Regions from separate parts of the Superficieibacter sp. HKU1 genome, predicted to be linked through region 3. Evidence: predicted binding sites of a transcription regulator. Region 3 holds the regulator's gene; each other region holds the start of a gene.
What was found. Region 3 encodes Fur, which represses iron uptake genes when iron is present. Its sites were predicted from a motif close to ATAATAATGAGAACNACTATCAA; they were not measured.
Positions count from the first base shown of each region.

Region 1: efeU (iron uptake transporter permease EfeU) is a predicted target of Fur. The motif match lies at 5,301-5,323, and genes of this name have one in related genera.
Region 2: zupT (zinc transporter ZupT) is a predicted target of Fur. The motif match lies at 3,327-3,349, and genes of this name have one in related genera.

Region 1 covers NZ_CP119754.1:1,919,399-1,926,688, reverse strand. The annotation lists gene P0H77_RS09120 (LysR family transcriptional regulator) at 1-439, shown strand, start outside; gene phoH (phosphate starvation-inducible protein PhoH) at 665-1,453, opposite strand; gene efeB (iron uptake transporter deferrochelatase/peroxidase subunit) at 1,954-3,237, opposite strand; gene efeO (iron uptake system protein EfeO) at 3,243-4,370, opposite strand; gene efeU (iron uptake transporter permease EfeU) at 4,420-5,253, opposite strand; gene putP (sodium/proline symporter PutP) at 5,469-6,974, opposite strand.
Region 2 covers NZ_CP119754.1:4,023,862-4,031,151, reverse strand. The annotation lists gene hldE (bifunctional D-glycero-beta-D-manno-heptose-7-phosphate kinase/D-glycero-beta-D-manno-heptose 1-phosphate adenylyltransferase HldE) at 1-196, shown strand, start outside; gene glgS (cell surface composition regulator GlgS) at 874-1,056, shown strand; gene ubiK (ubiquinone biosynthesis accessory factor UbiK) at 1,099-1,401, opposite strand; FMN riboswitch at 1,519-1,667, shown strand; gene ribB (3,4-dihydroxy-2-butanone-4-phosphate synthase) at 1,759-2,412, shown strand; gene zupT (zinc transporter ZupT) at 2,541-3,314, opposite strand; gene ygiD (4,5-DOPA dioxygenase extradiol) at 3,510-4,301, shown strand; gene P0H77_RS19130 (glutathionylspermidine synthase family protein) at 4,458-5,618, opposite strand; gene P0H77_RS19125 (DUF1190 family protein) at 5,624-6,295, opposite strand; gene tolC (outer membrane channel protein TolC) at 6,438-7,290, opposite strand, start outside.
Region 3 covers NZ_CP119754.1:1,557,030-1,564,319, reverse strand. The annotation lists gene potE (putrescine-ornithine antiporter) at 1-782, shown strand, start outside; gene pgm (phosphoglucomutase (alpha-D-glucose-1,6-bisphosphate-dependent)) at 1,071-2,711, opposite strand; gene seqA (replication initiation negative regulator SeqA) at 2,736-3,278, opposite strand; gene ybfF (esterase) at 3,460-4,230, shown strand; gene ybfE (LexA regulated protein) at 4,360-4,653, shown strand; gene fldA (flavodoxin FldA) at 4,804-5,334, shown strand; gene fur (ferric iron uptake transcriptional regulator) at 5,623-6,075, shown strand; gene P0H77_RS07495 (helix-turn-helix domain-containing protein) at 6,232-6,843, shown strand; gene chiP (chitoporin) at 6,891-7,290, opposite strand, start outside.

The DNA of each region.
Region 1 (7,290 bases), 360 kb from region 3:
GGACTCAGCACTTCTGTCGCGCCGTCTGGCACCCTGGCAGCTCTGTTGTTATGCGTCGCCAGACTATCTGGCCCGAAAAGGCATTCCCCATCAGCCGGATGATCTGATAAATCACGACACGGTTAACTTACGCTACCAAAGTACAGGTCAGCTGTTTCGCTGGCCATTCAGCGTCGGCGAAAAAGAAATCGACATACTCCCGCCATCCTCTATCGTCGTTGATACCAGTGAAGCCGTGATAGCGATGGTGGCGGCGGGTGCGGGCATTGGAATGGCAGCAAGTTTTATGGCAGCCCCGTTGATCGCGCGCAAGGCCCTGATCCCGGTACTGCTGGATTTCGCCGTAGAACGTCATAACATCACTGTCATCTGGCCCGAAAGTCGTCGGACTAACCCTACAGTACGCGCTTTTCTGGATAAGCTGATTGAAGGGTGTTAATCAGCTTCTGAATATGAGTGTTTTGTTTTCCTCTTTTTTGACAATGCTGTTTTCCACCTTTTCATGTCAGCTTTTTATATAAGAAAACATTGCAATAAAATTATCCCAAAAAAACATAATCTATCTTCCAGCGACACAGTTAATACACTGATGTGCGAACATAACCAATATTAACGTTATAAACAACAAAGCCCGGTTTCCCGGGCTTTGCACACAGAATAAATATCAATAGTAGGCTTGCAGCGTGCGCTGACAGAGCACAGAGCGCACGCAGTCGTCCGTCGTAAAACGCACCACGCCAATCATTTCATCTTCTTCAAAACGTGCCAGCGCATCGCTCAACCCTGATTTTACATGCGACGGCAGGTCGCACTGGGTGATATCGCCGTTAACGATGACCGTCACGTTCTCCCCGAGGCGCGTTAAAAACATCTTCATTTGCGCAGCGGTCACGTTCTGAGCCTCGTCAAGAATAACGACCGCATTTTCAAATGTACGTCCGCGCATATAGGCGAACGGCGCGATTTCTACCTTGCCGATCTCCGGGCGCAGGCAGTACTGCATAAAAGAAGCCCCCAGTCGTTTGACCAGCACGTCGTAGACCGGACGAAAATAAGGTGCGAACTTCTCGGAAATATCTCCGGGTAAGAAGCCGAGATCTTCGTCGGCTTGCAGGACCGGACGTGTGACAATGATCCGCTCCACATCCTTATGAATCAGAGCCTCAGCCGCTTTAGCCGCGCTGATCCAGGTTTTACCGCAACCTGCCTCACCGGTAGCAAAAATAAGCTGTTTGGTCTCGATAGCATTCAGGTAGTGCGCCTGAGCTTCATTACGCGCCTCAATCGGTGAGTTATCCCGGCAATCCCGCGCCATACCGATTGATTCTACGCCGCTCATCTGGACAAGCGAGGTGACCGATTCTTCTTCACGCTGTTTATGACTACGCGAATCCCGTCTCAGCACACGTTTCGCTTCACGACGAGCTTTGATCACTGCTTTTTGTCTTCCCATGGATAGCACCTTGAGTTGTTAATTAACATCCACACGCTACGATCGGCGCGATTATGTACAAAAACATCTGAGGTTTGGCTTCCTTGTAAGCCATGACTTGCGTTTTAACGGACGTGAACATACGGCCAACTGCGTCATACGCTCCGTCGGTAAACTCGTTAGCTGCCCTTGATGGGGAAAATAAGGTGGTAAAGAAGGGGGTGACGAAGGCGCTGCCTCCACTGATGCAGGGATAGATTATCGATGCTGAATGTCCAGTGCCGGACGCTACCATTCACGATCTCCCGTTGCAGCGACATCCTGTCGTGGTTTCCCGTTCCTATAAGAAGTAAAACAAATCTTTCCAAAATTGCAACATTATCTTTACTTAAAAATAACAAAAACGGTTAACTTTTTGTTTGCACAAGCCTCTTATATTTATATTACAGAAATATAACAATGACCGGGAAAGAGGAAAAAATTATGATCTGACGAGCATAACGCCCGTCAGATCGTAGAATTTAAGCTTCCAGTAACGCCTGGCCGAGATAACTTTCCGCATTTTGTACGCCTGGCAGAACGAAGAAAAAGCCGCCGCCGACCGGCTTGATGTACTCTTCCAGCGCTTCCCCGTTGAGCCGCTTCTGCACTGTCAGAAAACCCTTTTCCAGATCGTGCTGATAACAGACGAAAAGCAGGCCCATATCCAGCTGACCAGAATGAGTGACGCCGAGCGAGTAACTGTAGCCGCGTCGCATCATCAGGCTGGACTGGGTTTGTGGCGTGCGCGGGTTTGCCAGCCGGATATGGCTATCCAGCGCAATCACTTCGCCGTCCGGGTCCTGCGCATAATCAGGCGTATCATGCTCCTTCTGCATGCCCAGCGGTGCGCCGGTGGCTTTGTCACGGCCAAATATAGTCTGCTGCTCTTTCAACGGCGTGCGGTCCCAGAATTCAACGTGAAACTGAATGATCCGTACCGCCTGGTAGCTACCGCCTGTGGTCCACGCTGGTTCGCCCTGCTCCGCCGTCACCCAGACCACCTCATCCATTAACGCGTTATCCTGACTGTCCGGGTTAGCGGTGCCGTCTTTAAACCCCAGCAGATTAATCGGCGTCTCTTTACCCTTGCTGCGCGCGGCGTGATCGGAAATAAAGCCCTCCCGTTTCCAGCGCACGCTTAATAAATCCGGCGTGTGTTTGATGATATCGCGCAGCGCATGGATCACCGTGTCCTGAGTATTGGCGCAGATTTGCAGCAGCAGATCGCCATGGCATAACGCAGCATCCAGCGAATCATTGGGAAAGCGGGTCATCTTTTGCAGCTTTTTCGGTGCCTGTGGCGCCAGACCGAAGCGGTCGTCAAATAGCGACTGGCCCAGCGACAGCGTCATCGTCAGGTTATCCGGCGCGATGAATTTACCGAGGATGCCGGAGTCGGTCGGCGGTAGCCGGGGGTTAGGCGTCTGTGGCGCAGGTCCTCCCGCGGTCAGAAAAGCAAACCGCCGGGTAAGCAGGCGCAACAGACGTTCCAGTTCGGCTTTATCGCTCGCCAGTACATCAAACGCCACCAGCATCATCGCCGCCTGTTGCGCGGTGAGGATGCCTGCCTGATGAGGGCCATAAAACGGCTGCGTCTCCATTCGCGCTTCCGGGGATAGCGTGCCCGGCGCGCTTTGCGGTTTCGCCGCGTGAGCAACCGGACAGCCCCCACCAATGGCCAGCGCGCCACCCAGCGCGCCGATATGCTTCAGTAAACGACGGAGCGACGGTTCATCGACGCCGGAGGGATCGTAATCAGACATCGCGCTTAGTCCAGCCCCAGGATACCGCGCAGTTGTGCCAAATCTTCCGCCAGCGTGGTGATCGGCCCTTTCAGCGCATTGCGATCGGCATCAGTCAGTTTGTCATAGGTTTCAAACCCATCTTTGGTACGGTATTTGGCAAGGATGCCATCCACTTTTTTGAAGTTGGCATCTACCTTCGCCAGCAGGGCCGCATTCTCCTTCTGCAGCTGCGGTCGCAGCAGATCGACAATTTTCTGCGCACCGTCGATATTGGCCTGGAAATCCCACAGGTCGGTGTGGCTGTAGCGATCTTCTTCACCGCTGATTTTGCTTGAAGCCACTTCTTCAATCAGCCCAGCCGCACCGCCCACCACTTTTGACGGCGGGAAAGCCAGTTCTTCGATGCGTTTCTGGAGATCAACCACATCGGCATAAAGTCCGTCGGCGTAGCCATCCATATTTTTGGTGCTGTTATCGCCAAACAGCGCCTTTTCCAGCCGGTGAAAACCGGTGAATTTAGGATCGGCGGCTTTTTGTTCATAGTCGTCTTCGCGGGCGTCAATCGCGCCATCAAGATCGGAGAACAGCTCGGCAATGGGCTCGATGCGCTCGTAATGCTGGCGGGTCGGCGCATATAGCGCTTTCGCTTTCTCAATATCACCGGCTTTAACCGCATCGGTAAAGGCTTTAGTGCCTTTCACCAGCGCCGACGTCTCCGCCGTCACATAAGCTTTATACTCAGTGATAGCGCCGCTCAGGGAAAGTAACGCGTTGCCTTTGTCAGCATCTGCCGTGGCCGCACCGGTCACCGTGAGCTTACCTTTCGGGTTGGTCAACAGACCGCAGGTCATGTCATATTCGCCCGGCTGGAGGTTGGCGGTCATTTTCTGGGTAAAGCCCGGCGCAATATTCTCCCTTTCCTCAACCACCATCACTCCTTTGAGGATCTCCCACTCCAGCGCTTTCTGACTGTGGTTCTGAATAATAAACTGCGTTTTTCCCGCTTTCACCGTCAGGTTCATCGGCTCGCACTGTTTATCGGTGACGGTCACTTTTACCTGCGGCACATCGGCAGCCTGTACGGCAAAGACGGAAGTAAACAGGGCTGCGAGGCTGAGTTGCAGGGCACTACGGCTAACGTCGAGGGTCATAGCACATCCTTTGATAAGTATGTTGTAACTAATATAATCATTGTACGAATCAGGGCGCAGGCGTACTGGACGCCACGGCAGCGCGCGGCGGCCAGAGAAACAGCGCCAGCGCCGGAACAAGATAGATAAAGTAGACCGCCACTTCGCTGACGCTCGGTGCCTCCTGGTAGCCAAAAATGCCTTCCAGCAGGGTGCCAAACAGCGAATGCGTCGACAGTACGTTACTTAAATCAAACGCCACGTCCTGAAACTGATTCCACAGCCCGGCCTCGTGGAAGGCGCGGATAGCGCCCGCCGCCAGGCCTGCCGCGACCAGCAAAATAAACAAACTGGTCCACTTAAAGAACGCGCCGAGGTTGAGGCGAATGCCGCCCCAGTACAGCAGAAAACCCAGCACAACGGCGGTGGTTAACCCCAGCACCGCGCCCAGCGGCGGCCAGATCCCCAGATCCTGCTGAAAGGCTGCCAGCAGGAAGAACACCGATTCCAGCCCTTCCCGCGCCACGGCGAAGAAAACCATCAGGATCAGCGCCCAGCCGTGGTGGTTGCCATTATGTAGCGCCCTGTCGACCGCCTGCTCCAGCTGCTGCTTAACGTTGCGCGACACTTTGCGCATCCAGAACACCATCCAGGTAAGGATGACCACCGCCACTACGGCCACCAGACCTTCAAACAGCTCCTGCTCTTTTTGCGGAAATTCGCCGGTGGTTTCGTTGATGAAAATGCCAAGCCCGAGGCACAGCCCCGCTGCCAGCACCACCCCAACCCACATAACGCCAATCCAGCGTCCCCGCTGGGTTCGCTTCAGGTAGCTGGCAATCAGGCTAACAATCAGCGCCGCTTCCAGCCCTTCGCGTAACATGATGAGAAATGGAACAAACATCGGCGTGCCCTATATCAATTAAGGTCAATAGCTGAAAAGAAACGTAAATAACATTGATAGTGATTATCATTACGGATGGAAGAAAAACAAGCGAAATCTTGTTAAGCGGCGGGAAAAATTGATGTGTGAGTTAATAGTAACGCGGGTTACGAAATAAATATTAGCGATAAAAAAGGCGGGTATGACCCCGCCTCATCAGTACATTCTGAGGGAAATTACTCCGCTACGCGTGCAGGCGGTGCGCTGTTATAGTGCGCATCCGCTTCGGCGAAGCGTTGTTGCATCGCGGCCGACGGCGCTTTGCCCAGCAGGCTAAATACCACAATGCCGATACTGCCGAAAATGAAACCGGGGATGATTTCATACAGGCCGAACCAGGCGAACTGTTTCCAGACGATCACCGTCACGGCACCGATAATCATCCCGGCCAGCGCGCCGTTGCGGGTCATACGCGACCACAGCACGGAGAACAGGATCACGGGCCCGAACGCGGCACCGAAGCCTGCCCAGGCGTAGCTCACCAGGCCCAGCACGCGGTTTTCCGGGTTAGCCGCCAGCGCGACGGCAACCAGCGCCACCACCAGCACCATCATCCGTCCGACCCACACCAGCTCTTTCTGGCTGGCGCCTTTGCGCAGAAACGCCTTATAGAGATCTTCGGTAATCGCGCTGGAGCACACCAGCAGCTGACAGCTTAATGTGGACATTACCGCGGCCAGGATCGCCGACAGCAGCACCCCGGCAATCCACGGATTAAACAGGATCTGCGCCAGTTCGATAAACACACGTTCGGCGTTCTGATTCACCGCGCCTGCCAGCGACGGGTTGTTGGTAAAGTAGGCGATGCCGTAGAAACCAACCGCCACCGCCCCGGCCAGGCAGAGGATCATCCAGGTCATGCTGATACGGCGGGCGTGAACGATGGTGTGATGAGAATCCGCCGCCATAAAACGCGCCAGAATATGCGGCTGGCCAAAATAGCCCAGACCCCAGCCCATCAGAGAAATGATAGCGACCACGTCCAGTCCCTTCAGCATATCCACGTTTTCCACGCTTTTTTGCCGGATAACCGCCAGTGACTCGTCAAAACCGCCGACGGACATGACGACCATCACTGGCGTCAGGATCAGGGCGAAAATCATCAGGCTGGCCTGCACGGTATCGGTCCAGCTGACCGCCAGGAAGCCGCCGATGAAGGTATAAATAATCGTCGCCGCCGCGCCTGCCCAGAGGGCGGTTTCGTAGCTCATGCCAAAGGTGCTTTCAAACAAACGGGCACCGGCCACGATGCCCGATGCGCAGTAGATGGTGAAGAAAAGCAGGATCACCAGCGCCGAGATAATCCGCAGAAGACGGCTGCCGTCTTCAAAACGCCCGGTGAAATAATCCGGTAAGGTCAGCGCGTTATTATTCACCTCGGTATGCACCCGCAGGCGTCCGGCTACCAGCTTCCAGTTGATCCACGCGCCGAGCGTCAGGCCGATAGCGATCCAGCTTTCAGAGATCCCGGAAATGAAAATTGCGCCTGGCAATCCCATTAACAGCCAGCCGCTCATATCAGATGCGCCAGCGGAGAGCGCCGTGACCAGCGCGCCCATTCGTCGCCCGCCGAGAATGTAATCGCCAAAGTTTTTTGTCGAGCGCCAGGCAAAAAAGCCAATCAATATCATGCCAAAAATATAAATAAGGAATGTCACCAGCATTGGGGTGCTCATAGCCATTAACCATCTCCAGAGTGTTTTATCTGTTATTGCGCCACCGGAACGGGGTGGCAATATGCTGTCATCATCAGGCGACCGTATCCTGCCGTAACCTTTTGCTATTCACAAATGGTTTAACACAGCATTCACATCATTTTTCGTTAAGTACAAATATGATTTTCGTTTAGGTTGCACTCGCTCACGTTTTTACGGGTTGCACCCTGAGAAAGTGTTAACCAACGCAAGGTATCAGCGCTCATGATCCCCTCTGCCCGGCAAAAACGGATAACTTTTAATTAACATTTAAGCGAATTTCAGCCTTGTTAGCGCCGTCACA
Region 2 (7,290 bases), 2.4 Mb from region 3:
AGAAGACACGCCGCAACGTCTGATTGCCGGGGTTCTGCCGGATCTGCTGGTGAAAGGCGGCGACTACAAGCCGGAAGATATCGCCGGTAGCAAAGAAGTGTGGGCCAACGGCGGCGAGGTGCTGGTGCTTAACTTCGAAGACGGCTGCTCGACGACCAATATCATTCGCAAGATCCAGAAAGACAGCCACCAGTAGGCGCGATCCCCCGGTGGCGCTACGCTTACCGGGGCTACGGTCTGTAAACACAGTACTGCTAACGCTTCCGGCATATCCATTAAACGCAAAAAACCCGACCTCAGGCCGGGTTTTTTATTTACTGCACATCACAGATTGGTGGCCCGGATATACAGCATGCAGCAAGTACATTTCAACCCGATCAAGATTACTCAATGCCCTACGAATTTCAAGTGTTAATTCACTTTGCAGCCGCTATCAGTCGTGTAAAATTCAATCGTTGAAATCATTGCTGGGCGTAGGGCTTTTAGCCAAAAGTTTTTCCCACTGAAACGGGGGGTGCCGTCAGAGCTCCGGCCCGGAGTGCAGCAAGTACATTTCAACGCTGGCATGGTCTGGTTTGGGAAAATTCTAGGGCTAATCAGGCTGGCTGCATTCCTTATTTAAGGAAGAACGGATGATTGAGCTTTTGACCATCATTAAACTGGTCATCGAAATCATCGTCGCAGTGATGCGACTGATCACTGATAAAAAATAATCGGTGAAACGTAGCTAAGGCGCGATAGTACCTGCTATCGCGCCTTTAACATTTTTAATCGCCCACTTTTTACCCACTCAGATCAATTTTGCTTCACTCTCTCTTACGCCTTCCAGAATTTGACCTACGCTTAAAAAAAATCATGGGAGATGCGGTAAAAATGAACGAACAGGACTTGTACTCGGTACAGAATTTTGACTTTCTGGCGCGGAGTTTTGCCAGGATGCAAAGAGAAGGACGGCAGATTGATATCAGGAAGGTGACCGGCAACATGGATGAGGAACACCGTAGCTGGTTCTGCCAGCGCTACGAGTTTTATCAACGCCAAACGGTATGCGAATAAACAGAATGGCCCGGTATTTACCGGGCCATTTTTATTGGGCGATTATTCCTGCGGATCGACCGGCGGGATCGCCGGAGCCGGTTTCACTTCCGTCGGCACGTTCTGCGAACGGCTCTCCAGCTCGCTCAGACGCTGCTCAAGTAGCGCCAGCTTCTCACGGGTACGCAGGAGTACCTGCGTCTGTACGTCAAACTCTTCACGACTGATCAAATCCAGACGGGTAAGCTGCGACTGAAGCACCTGACGGATTTTCTTCTCTACGTCTTCCCCGAAGTCCCGGATCCCCTTCGGCATCGATTCATGGACCTGGCGGGCGATTTGTTCAATTTTTTTCGGGTCAATCATTTTCGTTTCCTGATCTGATAGGCTCTGCAATTATTGTAGTTTGAGAAAGCCACTCTATAAACAATTGTTTGAAGTGAATGGATTGCCCAAAGTGGTTAACAGCGTTATAGTTGCCGTGCTTATTCTCAGGGCGGGGTGTAATTCCCCACCGGCGGTAATTCGACTCCTGTCGAAAGCCCGCGAGCGCTTCTGGCTTTGCCGGAAGGTCAGCAGATCCGGTGTAATTCCGGGGCCGACGGTTAAAGTCCGGATGGGAGAGAGTAACGATCCAACAGGCCTGGCCTGCGCACGTTATTTTTTTGACTCCTAAGTCTGCCCTGATTCTGGTAACCATAATGTTAATGAGGTTTTTTTACCATGAATCAGACTCTTTTTTCTTCTTTTGGTAATGCGTTTGAGCGTGTAGAACAGGCAGTTGCTGCGCTGCGCGAAGGCCGTGGTGTGATGGTGCTGGACGACGAAAGTCGTGAAAACGAAGGTGATATGATCTTCGCCGCAGAAACCATGACCACCGAACAGATGGCGCTGACCATTCGTCACGGTAGCGGCATTGTTTGCCTGTGCATTACCGAAGATCGTCGTCAGCAGCTTGACCTGCCAATGATGGTCGAAAACAACACCAGCGCCTACGGCACCGGTTTCACCGTCACTATCGAAGCCGCTGAAGGCGTCACCACCGGCGTATCTGCCGCTGACCGCGTTACCACCGTTCGTGCTGCGATTGCCGATAACGCAAAACCCGCCGACCTGAATCGTCCTGGTCATGTGTTCCCGCTGCGCGCGCAGCCGGGCGGCGTGCTGACCCGCGGCGGTCATACCGAAGCGACAATCGATCTGGTGACGTTAGCGGGCTTTAAGCCGACAGGCGTGTTGTGCGAGTTAACCAATGATGATGGTTCAATGGCGCGTGCGCCGGAGTGCATCAAATTTGCCCGCGAGCATAATATGGCGGTGGTCACTATTGAAGATTTGGTGGCATATCGTCGGGAACACGAGCAAAAAGCCAGCTAAGCGCGGCGATCCTGCCCGGTGGCGCTGCGCTTACCGGGCCTGCGTTTTGAGACGTGACAGTTGTAGGCCGGATAAGGCGAAGCCGCCATCCGGCATTACCGGGCACATACTTCCCGGCGATAATACCCTCAGCCGAACCCAATAGTTTGCAGCAGTACCAGACTTAATCCCATTACCGACATCCCGCACAGCACGCCATAACTTGGATTATTATGCGGGTCGATTTCCTTCGCCAGCGGCATCAGTTCATCTACCGACAGCGCCACCATAATCCCCGCTACCGCAGCCATAATCGCCGCCATCACTATTGGTGACATCATGCTGCCAAGGATCAGCCACGCCAGCACCCCGCCGAGAATTTCCGCAAGGCCCGAAATCCCCGCCCAGAAAACGGCTTTCCCTCGCGAGCCTGTCGCCGCGTAAACCGGACCGGCAACCGCCAGGCCTTCCGGAATATTATGCAGCGCGACGGCCAGCGCGATGCCAAAGCCCAGCTCCAGATTATTGCTCGCCGTAACATAGGTGGCGATACCTTCCGGGAAGTTGTGCAGGCTGATACCCAGCGTCAGCAAAATCGCCGTGCGGCGGATTTTACGCGTAGCGGGCAATACAGTCTCCTGCATCAAATCCTGCGGATGAGAGTGGGGAAGAAGGCGGTCCAGACCGTAGTAGCCCAGCAGACCGGCGATAAACATGCCGTAGCCCAGCACCGGGGACATATTTTCAGTTGCCAGAGCCGCAGGCAGCATTTCCATCAGTGAAATCAGCAGCATGATCCCGGCGGCAAAGCCGAGTGAAAATGCCAGTAAGCGGTTGGAAGGCTTCTGGCCCAGTACGCCGAGGATAGCACCGATAAAGGTGGCTGCGCCGGCAAGCACGGTCAGAATTAAAGGTACTGACATTGGCTACTCCTTTTGATAATGATTCTCATTCATAATAGAGGCATCTTCCATAATGTTCGAGAGGGTATGCCCGGCCTTTAATAATCCTTACATTCAAAATTTCTGACGATCATCATCATGGTTATCTGAGTTCATCAGATGTAAAAAGAGCGTAGTGTGATGTTATCAAATTATGCTCTTTGTAAGGATATCATCATGTCCCGTTCCCGTATGCCAGCACTTTTTTTAGGTCATGGTAGCCCGATGAATGTGCTGGAAGACAATCTTTATACACGTACCTGGCAGCAACTGGGTAAAACCTTACCGCGTCCCAAAGCCATCGTGGCGATCTCTGCCCACTGGTTCACGCGCGGTACGGGCGTGACGGCGATGGAAACCCCGAAAACCATTCATGATTTCGGCGGGTTCCCACAGGCATTGTACGATACGCACTATCCGGCACCCGGCTCGCCAGCGCTGGCCGGAAGGCTGGTCGAACTGCTCTCTCCGGTGCCGGTTGCGCTGGATCGAGAAGCGTGGGGTTTCGATCACGGCTCATGGGGCGTGCTGATCAAGATGTACCCTGAGGCGGATATTCCCATGGTGCAGCTCAGCGTGGACAGCACTAAACCTGCAGCCTGGCATCTTGAGACTGGCCGTAAGCTGGCTGCGTTACGTGACGAAGGCATCATGCTGGTCGCCAGCGGCAACGTGGTGCATAACCTGCGTACCGTGCGCTGGCACGGCGACAACACACCGTATCCGTGGGCGACATCGTTTAATGAGTATGTGAAGGCGAATCTGACGTGGAAGGGCGCGGCGGAAGATCATCCGCTGGTCAACTATCTGGATCATGAAGGCGGCGCGTTGTCGAACCCGACGGCGGATCACTTCCTGCCGCTGCTGTATATTCTGGGCGCGTGGGATGGCGAGGAACCAGTGACCCTCCCGGTGGACGGGATTGAGATGGGGAGTTTGAGTATGTTGTCGGTACTGGTGGGTGAGTAAGACAGGTTGCGAGCCAGGAAGGGTTCTCCCGGGTTGCCAGGGCGGCGGCGATTGAGCCGCCCTGGCACGTTCACCGACGCGATAATTCAGTTGATCCTGGGAAATTGAGGTGAACGGAAGGACCACCTTTATCACATGTATCTCCCACCAACGGACTCACTCCACAAAAATATGCGGATAGAACCGTGACAGATCCTGCGTAATCAGCGCGCGATCCTCGCGGATCCCAATCCCCGCAGGCTGGTCATTAATCAGCCAGCTGCCGATCAGCATATAACTGTCCCCAAATTTCGGCAGTGGATAAAACTGCTGGACGATCATCCCCTCTTCGCCATACGGCCCTTCGACTTGTTCGATGGTTTTGCCATTTTCCACAATCGAAACGTTAGCCCCTTCACGTGAAAAAATCGGCTTAACGACGAATTTGTCCAGTGGCGGATGATCGTCTTCCGCAAAGTACGCGGGCAGCAGGTTCGGGTGATCCGGGAACATCTCCCACAGCATTGGCAGCAGCGCTTTATTGGAGATAATGCTTTTCCACGCGGGTTCCAGCCAGCGCACGCCGGCATCTTCCAGCTTGGTGGAAAACATCTCGCGCAGCATATACTCCCACGGATAAAGCTTGAACAAATTCGCAATGACCTGATCCTGCAAATCGCTAAACTGGCCTTTTTCGCCAAGTCCGATGTCTTCGATATACAGAAATTCCGTGGCGACGCCTGCTTCAGCGGCGCAATCCTGGAGATACTGCACCGTGCCGCGATCTTCAACCGTATCGCGACAGCAGGTTAAATGCAGAAGCTGGAAGCCGTGCTGCTCGCGCAGTTCGGCAAAACGTTCAATAATTTTTTCCTGCAGGCTGTTGAACTGGTCGCTCCCCTGCGGCAGATTGCCTGCCTTCAGCTGATCCTCCAGCCACAGCCACTGGAAAAACGCCGCTTCGTACAACGACGTCGGTGTATCGGCATTATTCTCCAGCAGTTTGGGTTCGCCAGTGCCGTCCCACGCCAGGTCGAGGCGCGAGTAGAGCGATGGCTGATGGGTTTGCCACGACTGGCGGACAAAGCTCCACGTATGCTTTGGAATGCGGAATTTGGTCATCAGCGCATCGCTGGCGATGACCTTATCGACCACTTTCAGGCACAGCTGATGGAGTTCTGCCGTCACCTCTTCCAGCTTGTCGACCTGTGCCAGAGTAAGTTTATAGTAGGCGTCTTCACACCAGTACGGTTCGCCGTACATGGTGTGAAAGTTAAATCCGTATTCGGTGGCTTTTTCTCGCCAGTCCGGGCGTTCGGTGATACTGATCCTTTCCATGGCGATCAGCCGCCCATCGAGCGGGAAGAACTACCCGATGCGCTACTACGCTGCATCGCGGACTGCTTCGCCACCGACTCACCAAAGCCGCCGCGGGTAATGGTGGAGGTGGTCGCCGGTTTCGGGGCCATCGCGGTTTTCGGTACGTTCATGGTACGACCCGGCTGGGCTGCACCGTAATTTTTACCGCTGGCATCGGTGTACTGACCGTAGGCCGGGCTGGCCGGGTTACGCGAGCTAAACAGCGGCTGCTGGGCAAAACCGGCACCGCCGCCCATCAGGCGGCCCATCATATAACCTGCCATCAGCGGCATCCAGAAACCGCCGCTGGACTGGGCCTGCGCCTGGTTTTCCGGTGCCATTCCCGCCTGCGCTGGCGCCTGCTGACACTGGCCTTCGCCAAATTCAGCAACGCAGTCTTCGCGCGTGGCGTATTTCGGCGCGGTCCGTTCGGCTTCTTTCAGCGCGTTGTTATAGGCGGTGGTACATTCTGCGCTCTTGCCGGGATTAGCCGAAGAGCAGTCGTCGGCATTGAGATAAGTCGATACCGTTTCGTCACTTTTCTCGCAGCCAGCGAGCATAAACACGGCGCCTACCGCAAAGGCAACAGGGGTAAGATGGCGCGCGCTCCAGCTTTTGCGGAACGTGGCATGATTAATTGTTTTTGTCCGTTTCATAATTGTCTTCCAGACCCAGAGGTAGTGCGGGATGAATACTGCTCAGGATAGAGGATGGGGGGTCGAAAATGAAGCGAGAAGGGGATCTTTACGTTGCCTTACGTTCAGGCGGGGACTGGTGTCCCCGCCTGTCGGGAATCGCTTAACGGCGAGCAGAAGCGGGTTGCACTGCCGTGCCAGAATAGCCGTCCGCGCTGGCTGCCTGAGAGGCGTCTTCCGGTGCCACGCTTTCCGGCGTGGTAGGAACGGTTTTACCCAGAGCGCTGTTCAGCGAGATCAGATCCTGTTCATTCAGCGTGCCGAGGGCATTCTTCACATTGAGCAGGTTAATCAGGTAGTTATAACGCGCGCTGGAAAGCTGCTGCTTGGCGTTATACAGCGTGGTGGTGGCGTCCAGTACATCGACGATAGTACGCGTACCAACGGAATAACCGGCTTCTGACGCATCCAGAGAGCTTTGCGCGGAGACAACCGCCTGCTTATACGCATTAATACTACTGATTGAGGCATTAATGTTGTTATAAGAGGAACGCACGTTCTGCACCACGCTGCGGTGCGCGCTTTCCAGCTGTTCGCTGGAGCCGACGAAGTTGTACTGCGCCTGTTTCACCTGCGAATTCACCATTCCGCCCTGATAGAGCGGCAGCGAGAAGCTCAGGCCCACCTGGTTCTGACCCGCGTTATTGTCGTCATACTGCGCGCCGTTCGCACCACGGGTTTTGGAACCGCTATACGAGGTATCAGAAACGCCCGTTGAGGCGGTTAAATCCAGCGTTGGCAGATGGCCGTCCTGCGCCTGGCGAATCTGCTCGCGAGCCAGATCCTGATTCAGACGTGCCTGAAGCAGCGTCAGGTTGCGTTTTTCCGCTTCTTTCAGCAGATTATTGACTGCTTCAGGCCGGGTGGTTTTGAAGTTATCCACATTCAGAGAGGCCAGTTCAGGGTAGTAGTTACCGGTGACCTGGCGCAGCGATTCTACGGCGTTATCGAGATTG
Region 3 (7,290 bases):
CGTGGAATCCGCATAACGTGCCGTTCTTTAGCGCGGTGGGTTCTTCCATCGCCATGACGCTGTGGGCATTTCTCGGCCTGGAGTCGGCCTGTGCGAATACCGACGTGGTGGAAAATCCGGAGCGAAACGTGCCCATTGCCGTGCTCGGCGGTACGCTTGGCGCGGCGGTGATTTATATCGTTTCGACCAACGTGATTGCCGGAATTGTACCGAATATGGATCTCGCCCACTCCACCGCCCCGTTCGGCGTGGCGTTTGCGCAGATGTTTACGCCTGGCGTCGGTAAAATCATCATGGGGCTGATGGTGATGTCCTGCTGCGGCTCCCTGCTCGGCTGGCAGTTTACCATCGCCCAGGTGTTTAAATCGTCCGCTGACGAAGGCTATTTCCCGAAAATTTTCTCGCGCCTGAGCAAGGCCGACGCGCCGGTTCAGGGGATGCTGGCAATTGTCATCTTCCAGAGTGGGCTTTCGCTGATGACCATCAGCCCGTCGCTGAACAGTCAGTTTAATGTGCTGGTCAATCTGGCGGTGGTGACCAATATCATCCCGTATATCCTGTCGATGGCGGCGCTGGTGATCATTCAGAAGGTCGCGAAAGTCGATCCGCGCAAGGCAAAGGCGGCAAACGTGGTGGCATTTATCGGCGCGGTGTATAGCTTTTACGCGCTCTACTCCTCGGGGGAGGAAGCGATGCTGTACGGCGCGATGGTCACCTTTATGGGCTGGACGCTGTACGGGCTGGTGTCGCCGAGGTTTGAACTGAAGAATAAGCACGGGTAAGGGGATAAAGAGGAAAGGCTCCTGCGGGAGCCTTTACGGTTGGTGAAAAACCTGGTTTTGCGAGTGTATGCGTCGTTTTGCCGGGTGGCGGCTTCGCCTTACCCGGCCTACGAAAATCAACAATATTAACAACTTATATGCAACCCGCAGGCCTGTGCAAGCGAAGCGCCGCCAGGCATTATTCTACAGTAAAACGTTTGTACGCCGTCTGAATGGTTCCCGATATCCACGGACGGTTGCCATAACGCAAAACGCCTCCCGAAGGAGGCGTTACGGTAAATACTACTCTCAGGCGTTCTTCAGCACTTCGCTGACAATCTCTACGGCTTCTTTTTCAATGCGCTTACGGTGTTCTTCACCCAGGAAGCTTTCACAGTAGATTTTGTATGCGTCTTCGGTACCTGACGGACGGGCGGCGAACCAGCCGTTGTCGGTCATCACCTTCAGCCCACCAATCGCTGCGCCATTGCCCGGTGCCGCGGTTAAACGCGCGGTGATAGGATCGCCTGCCAGAGTGTCGGCGCTGACCATCTCCGGAGAGAGTTTAGACAGCGCGGCTTTCTGTGCTGACGTGGCGCTCGCGCCCAGACGGTTGTAGCTTGGCGCACCAAAGCGTGCCGCCAGTTCGTCATAATGCTGCTGCGGGTTTTTCCCGGTAACGGCGGTAATTTCTGCCGCCAGCAGGCACATAATGATGCCGTCTTTGTCTGTTGACCACGGAGTGCCGTCGAAACGCAGGAACGAAGCCCCTGCGCTCTCTTCACCACCGAAGCCGAAGCTGCCGTCGAACAGACCGTCAACAAACCATTTGAAGCCAACCGGCACTTCCACCAGCTTACGGCCCAGATCGTTTACCACGCGGTCAATCATTGCTGATGAAACGAGGGTTTTACCCACCGCAACGTCTTTGCCCCACTGGGGGCGATGCTGGAACAGGTAGTTGATCGCCACCGCCAGATAGTGATTCGGATTCATCAGACCGGCCGGGGTCACAATACCGTGGCGGTCATAATCCGGGTCGTTAGCAAACGCCAGATCGAATTTATCCCGTAGCGCCAGCAGCCCTGCCATCGCGGATTCAGAAGAGCAGTCCATGCGGATCACTTCGTCTTTATCCAGATGCATAAAGCGGAACGTCTGGTCGACATGATCGTTTACGATGGTCAGGTTGAGCTTGTAATAGTCAGCGATGCGTTTCCAGTATTCAATGCCGGACCCCCCCAGCGGATCGACACCCAACGTCAGGCCCGCTTTCTGGATTGCCGCCATATCGACGATTTCAGCCAGCCCTTCGATGAACGGCTGCACCAGATCCTGCTCTTTGACGTGACCGGAGGCCAGCGCGTCATTCAGTGCCAGGCGCTTGACGCCTTTCAGACCATCAGCCAGCAGCGCGTTAGCACGATCTTCCACGACTTTAGTGACGTTAGTATCGGCCGGGCCACCGTTTGGCGGGTTATATTTGATACCGCCATCTTCCGGTGGGTTGTGCGACGGCGTAATGACAATGCCGTCAGCCTGTGCGCCGCCTTTTTTGTTGTGCACCAGAATAGCGTTTGAAACCGCAGGCGTCGGCGTAAAGCCGTTGTTTTCCTGGACAATCATGTCCACGCCGTTCGCCGCAAGCACTTCCACAACGGAAATAAATGCCGGTTCCGACAGCGCGTGGGTATCTTTGCCAACGTAGCAAGGACCGGTAATGCCGTTTTTCGCACGCTCTTCGGCAATCGCCTGCGCAATTGCCAGAATGTGAGGTTCATTAAAGCTTTGACGAGCTGCGCTACCGCGGTGGCCGGAAGTGCCGAACTTCACGGCGTGTTCCGGGTTGCCCGCTTCCGGTTTCAGGACATAATACTGAGACGTCAGCTGCGCGACGTTGATCAAATCACGTTGTTGTGCAGGCTGCCCCGCACGATTGTGAACTGCCATTGCCTGATCCTTTTGATGCAAGGGTTAAATAGTGCCGCAAACCTTCTCAATCAGTTCCGCCGGGAACTGCATTGATTGCATGATATGTTCAATCATGCCGCATTTACGGCCGGTATTGGTATTAGTAATCACCCAGTAGGGGGTATCCGGCACCTGTTTCGGTTTAGTCTGATTACCGCTTTGTAACAGCGTTTGCTCGTCAGCCGCAAAGTACACGCGGGTACGCCCGTGCAGTGACTCGGTGGCTTCGGCAAACGCCGTGTTATCCAGTGAATAAAGTGTAGACAGGATCAGCATGAAGCGGTTTACCGCCTTGCGCTGTTCGGCATATTCATCAGACAACAGTAGCTCACGCATCGCGCGGACGTTATCTTTAGGGGTGTTAACCGGTTTTTTTTCAACCACCGGGGCGGGTGCACTCACCGCTTTATTTACCGGCGTGACAGGCTGTGATGCGGCAGAAAATTTCAGTATGCGCCGTAAAATGTCGGACGCGCTCTCACCAATGTGCTGGGTGTGGCTGGCAATATAGCGATAGAGCTCATCATCAACTTCGATCGTTTTCATCTTGATCCAGTACGATATTTTTGAGTACAAGTTATTGAGATTATAAGGGCAAATCTCAACTGCGGATAGCGTCAAGCCTGGATGACCGCAAAAGTCCGGAAACTTCTGAAAGCTTGCAGCCCCGCGGCAGAATGTTCACCATAATACCTTAACCTGCCAGAGCGAAAAAAAGATCTTTGCTATGAAATTAAATACCCGCACGCAATCTGCACAACAATCGTCTGACGCTTCACCGATCGTACTGGTTCACGGACTGTTCGGCAGCCTCGATAATCTGGGCATTCTTGCCCGCGATCTGGTCAGCGATTACGACATCCTCCAGGTAGACATGCGTAACCATGGTCTCTCGCCCCGCGATCCGGAGATGACTTATTCCGCGATGGCGCAGGATCTTGTGGATACGCTGGATGAACACGGGATTGAGAAAGCCACTTTTATCGGTCACTCCATGGGCGGTAAGGCGGTCATGGCCCTGACCGCGCTGGCGGCAGAGCGGATTGACGGGCTTGTCGCCATTGATATTGCCCCGGTCGATTACGCCGTGCGTCGCCACGATGAAATCTTTGCCGCGATTAATGCCGTCACCGATGCGGGCAGCACCACCCGGCAACAGGCGGCTGCGGTGATGCGTGAACACCTGAGTGAAGAAGGCGTGATCCAGTTTTTGCTGAAATCCTTTGTCGACGGTGAATGGCGTTTTAATGTGCCGGTGCTGTGGGAGCAATATCCGCACATTGTTGGCTGGGAGACGGTCCCGGCGTGGGATCAGCCGGCGCTGTTTATTCCCGGCGGCAATTCTCCATATGTCAGCGAGGCGTACCGTGAGCCGCTGCTGGCACAATTTCCGCAGGCGAAGGCGCATGTGATTGCCGGAGCGGGCCACTGGGTGCATGCGGAAAAACCGGAGGCGGTGTTGCGCGCAATCCGTCGCTATCTGGGCGACCGCGCCTGATTAAAAATCCAACGTCCGCACGCCAGATTGCCCGCGGGCGTTGGCGTGCTTCCTGCACTAATGTATGATGGCGCGCTACCCAACCGGGCAATGGCCCGGCTGCTTGTTTCCCCGAAGTCACTCTTAATCATGGCAAAAGAACAAACGGACCGTACGACAATAGATCTGTTCGCGAATGAGCGTCGCCCGGGAAGACCCAAAACCAATCCCCTTGCGCGTGATGAACAGCTACGTATCAACAAGCGCAATCAGTTGAAACGCGATAAAGTACGCGGCCTGAAGCGTGTGGAACTGAAGCTGAACGCTGACGCGGTTGATGCCCTGAACGAGCTGGCGGAGGCGCGGCAAATCAGCCGCAGCGAGCTTATTGAAGAGATCCTGCTGAGCCAGCTTGCGCTGTTGCACGGGCAGGACATTGTCTGAAAAAGCGCCTTAAATCCCTTTTCATGTAGCAGAGAGTGCAGTCGGACGTGATTGCTATTTCCGCGTACTTCTCTGTTCTGCTATGATTGCCCTTATCCGTGTGCAATACGTCACCACCATATCAATAAGTATCAAGAGGTTATTTTACTCATGGCAATCACAGGCATCTTTTTCGGCAGCGATACCGGCAACACCGAAAATATCGCGAAGATGATTCAAAAGCAGCTAGGTAAGGATGTCGCCGATGTGCATGACATTGCCAAAAGCAGCAAAGAAGATCTCGCGGGCTACGATATTCTGCTGCTGGGCATCCCTACCTGGTACTACGGTGAAGCACAATGTGACTGGGACGACTTCTTTCCGACCCTGGAAGAGGTAGACTTCAACGGTAAGCTGGTAGCACTGTTTGGCTGCGGCGATCAGGAAGATTATGCCGAGTACTTCTGTGATGCGTTAGGCACCATTCGCGATATCATTGAACCGCGCGGCGCAACGATTGTGGGTCACTGGCCAACGGCAGGTTATCACTTTGAAGCGTCAAAAGGCCTGGTTGATGACGATCACTTTGTCGGCCTGGCCATTGACGAAGACCGTCAGCCTGAACTGACCGCAGAGCGCGTAGAGCAGTGGGTGAAGCAGATCTCTGACGAACTGCACCTGAGCGATATCATCAACGCCTGATGCTGATATGACGCGACCTTCCGGTGGCGTCATACTGATAGATATAAGCAATCAAAATAATTGCTACAATTTTTTAACTTTTCAGTACACATCTGTACAATAGCCACTGATTTAACGAGGTCAGCACCGTTTTACGGGCCGCCCTCGCTTTAAACGCTAACTTTGTCTGATACTTGCAGTTTTCAATCAGGCATGGCAGTTCTATAATGAGAGGCATTATGAGCGATGCACTCTCTGTAAATACTTCCCTGTGGGGAGTGAATCTTATAGCAACAGGACAGATTCCGCATGACTGACAATAATACCGCATTAAAGAAAGCAGGCCTGAAAGTCACGCTTCCCCGGTTGAAAATCCTGGAAGTGCTTCAGGGACCTGACAATCATCATGTCAGCGCGGAAGATTTATACAAACGCCTCATTGACATGGGCGAAGAGATTGGCCTCGCCACCGTCTACCGCGTTCTGAACCAGTTTGACGATGCTGGCATTGTTACCCGCCACAATTTTGAGGGCGGAAAGTCCGTTTTCGAACTGACCCAGCAGCATCACCACGATCACCTGATTTGCCTCGACTGCGGCAAAGTGATTGAGTTCAGCGATGACTCAATTGAGTCCCGTCAGCGTGAGATAGCCGCTAAACACGGTATTCGTCTCACTAACCATAGCCTTTATCTGTATGGTCATTGCGCTGAAGGCGACTGCCGTGAAGACGATAACGCCCATGAAGGCGTGAGCAAGTAACCGCATCACAAGCCAGCCTCCCCGGCTGGCTTTTTTTTATTCCCCGCCCTGCCCGTATATTCAGATTTCATCAATACTTTTTATATCTGCGGTTGGCTAGTATGCCCGCTTTCAGGCGTTACGCCTGTAGACCATGAAGTTGACAAGGATCGCGTCATGCCGCAATACGCCCCCCACCAGAAGGCGCTTGCCCATATTCTGACTATTTTCGATGATGGCGCTAACAAACGTCGTTTACCGCGTTACAACCACCTGACCTTTCAGACAGATAAGATTTGTTTGATCTATTACGGTGATTATTCGCTGTTGCGCCGCCGTGATGAGCTGCTGATGACCCGCTCACAGGCTCCCGGCATCGTCGGTCTGATCCTGCCCGGTACGGCGCAACAGTTTGTCACCATTCGCGCAGAGAGTGATTGTGACTATCAACTGGTCAGCCATGATGCTTTCTTTACTCAGATTGCGCAGCAGCAGGCCCACCAGCAGATGTATACCCTCTTGCTGACGCAGATTACGTGGCAATACCAGCGGGAAGAATGGCTGTTTGGTTACAATAGTCTGGTGACGGTCCAGGGGGCAATTTTGCTTCTTGATCGGCTTGAACCAACGATCCGCGCCGGTACGAATGTGGCCGATTTCGTGGTTAAGTCGACGAACTTATCGCGGAGTATCGTCATGAAATCAATGGCCTTTTTGCGCCAGCAAAACGCGATTGAAATTAATAAAGGCAAGCTTATTCGAATCAACTATCTTCCTGATATTCGTTAAAAAACCCGGCTCGCTTGCGCGGCCGGGTTGGAAGACGGCTGTCTGCATCAGAAGATAGTAAATGGCGCGATAACCATAAATTTCACATCGCGCTCATCCTGGAAGATGTTGCCGTATCCGCCACCGTAACTCGGGATGTCAGAGTGGTTGTCATACTCGGTGAAGTGAAGTTTAAACATCGTTCCTTTCGCCCGGCCATCCTGAAGGGTATAAACCGCATCCAGACTGTATGAAGACTCTTCAATGGTTCTGTCTTTGTCATAATAAGCGTCCGGGTTGAGCTGCCAGGTTGATGGTTTCGCATCCCAGGCATACACATACGAAGCGCCGACGTTCCAGCCTGGCAGATCCCAGTTTTTCAAATCATACATTGCGCCAAAGAAAACGGCCTTTTCGCCATTGGCGTTAAAGTCAGAACGGTTATCCCACCAGATATCAAGACGTCCG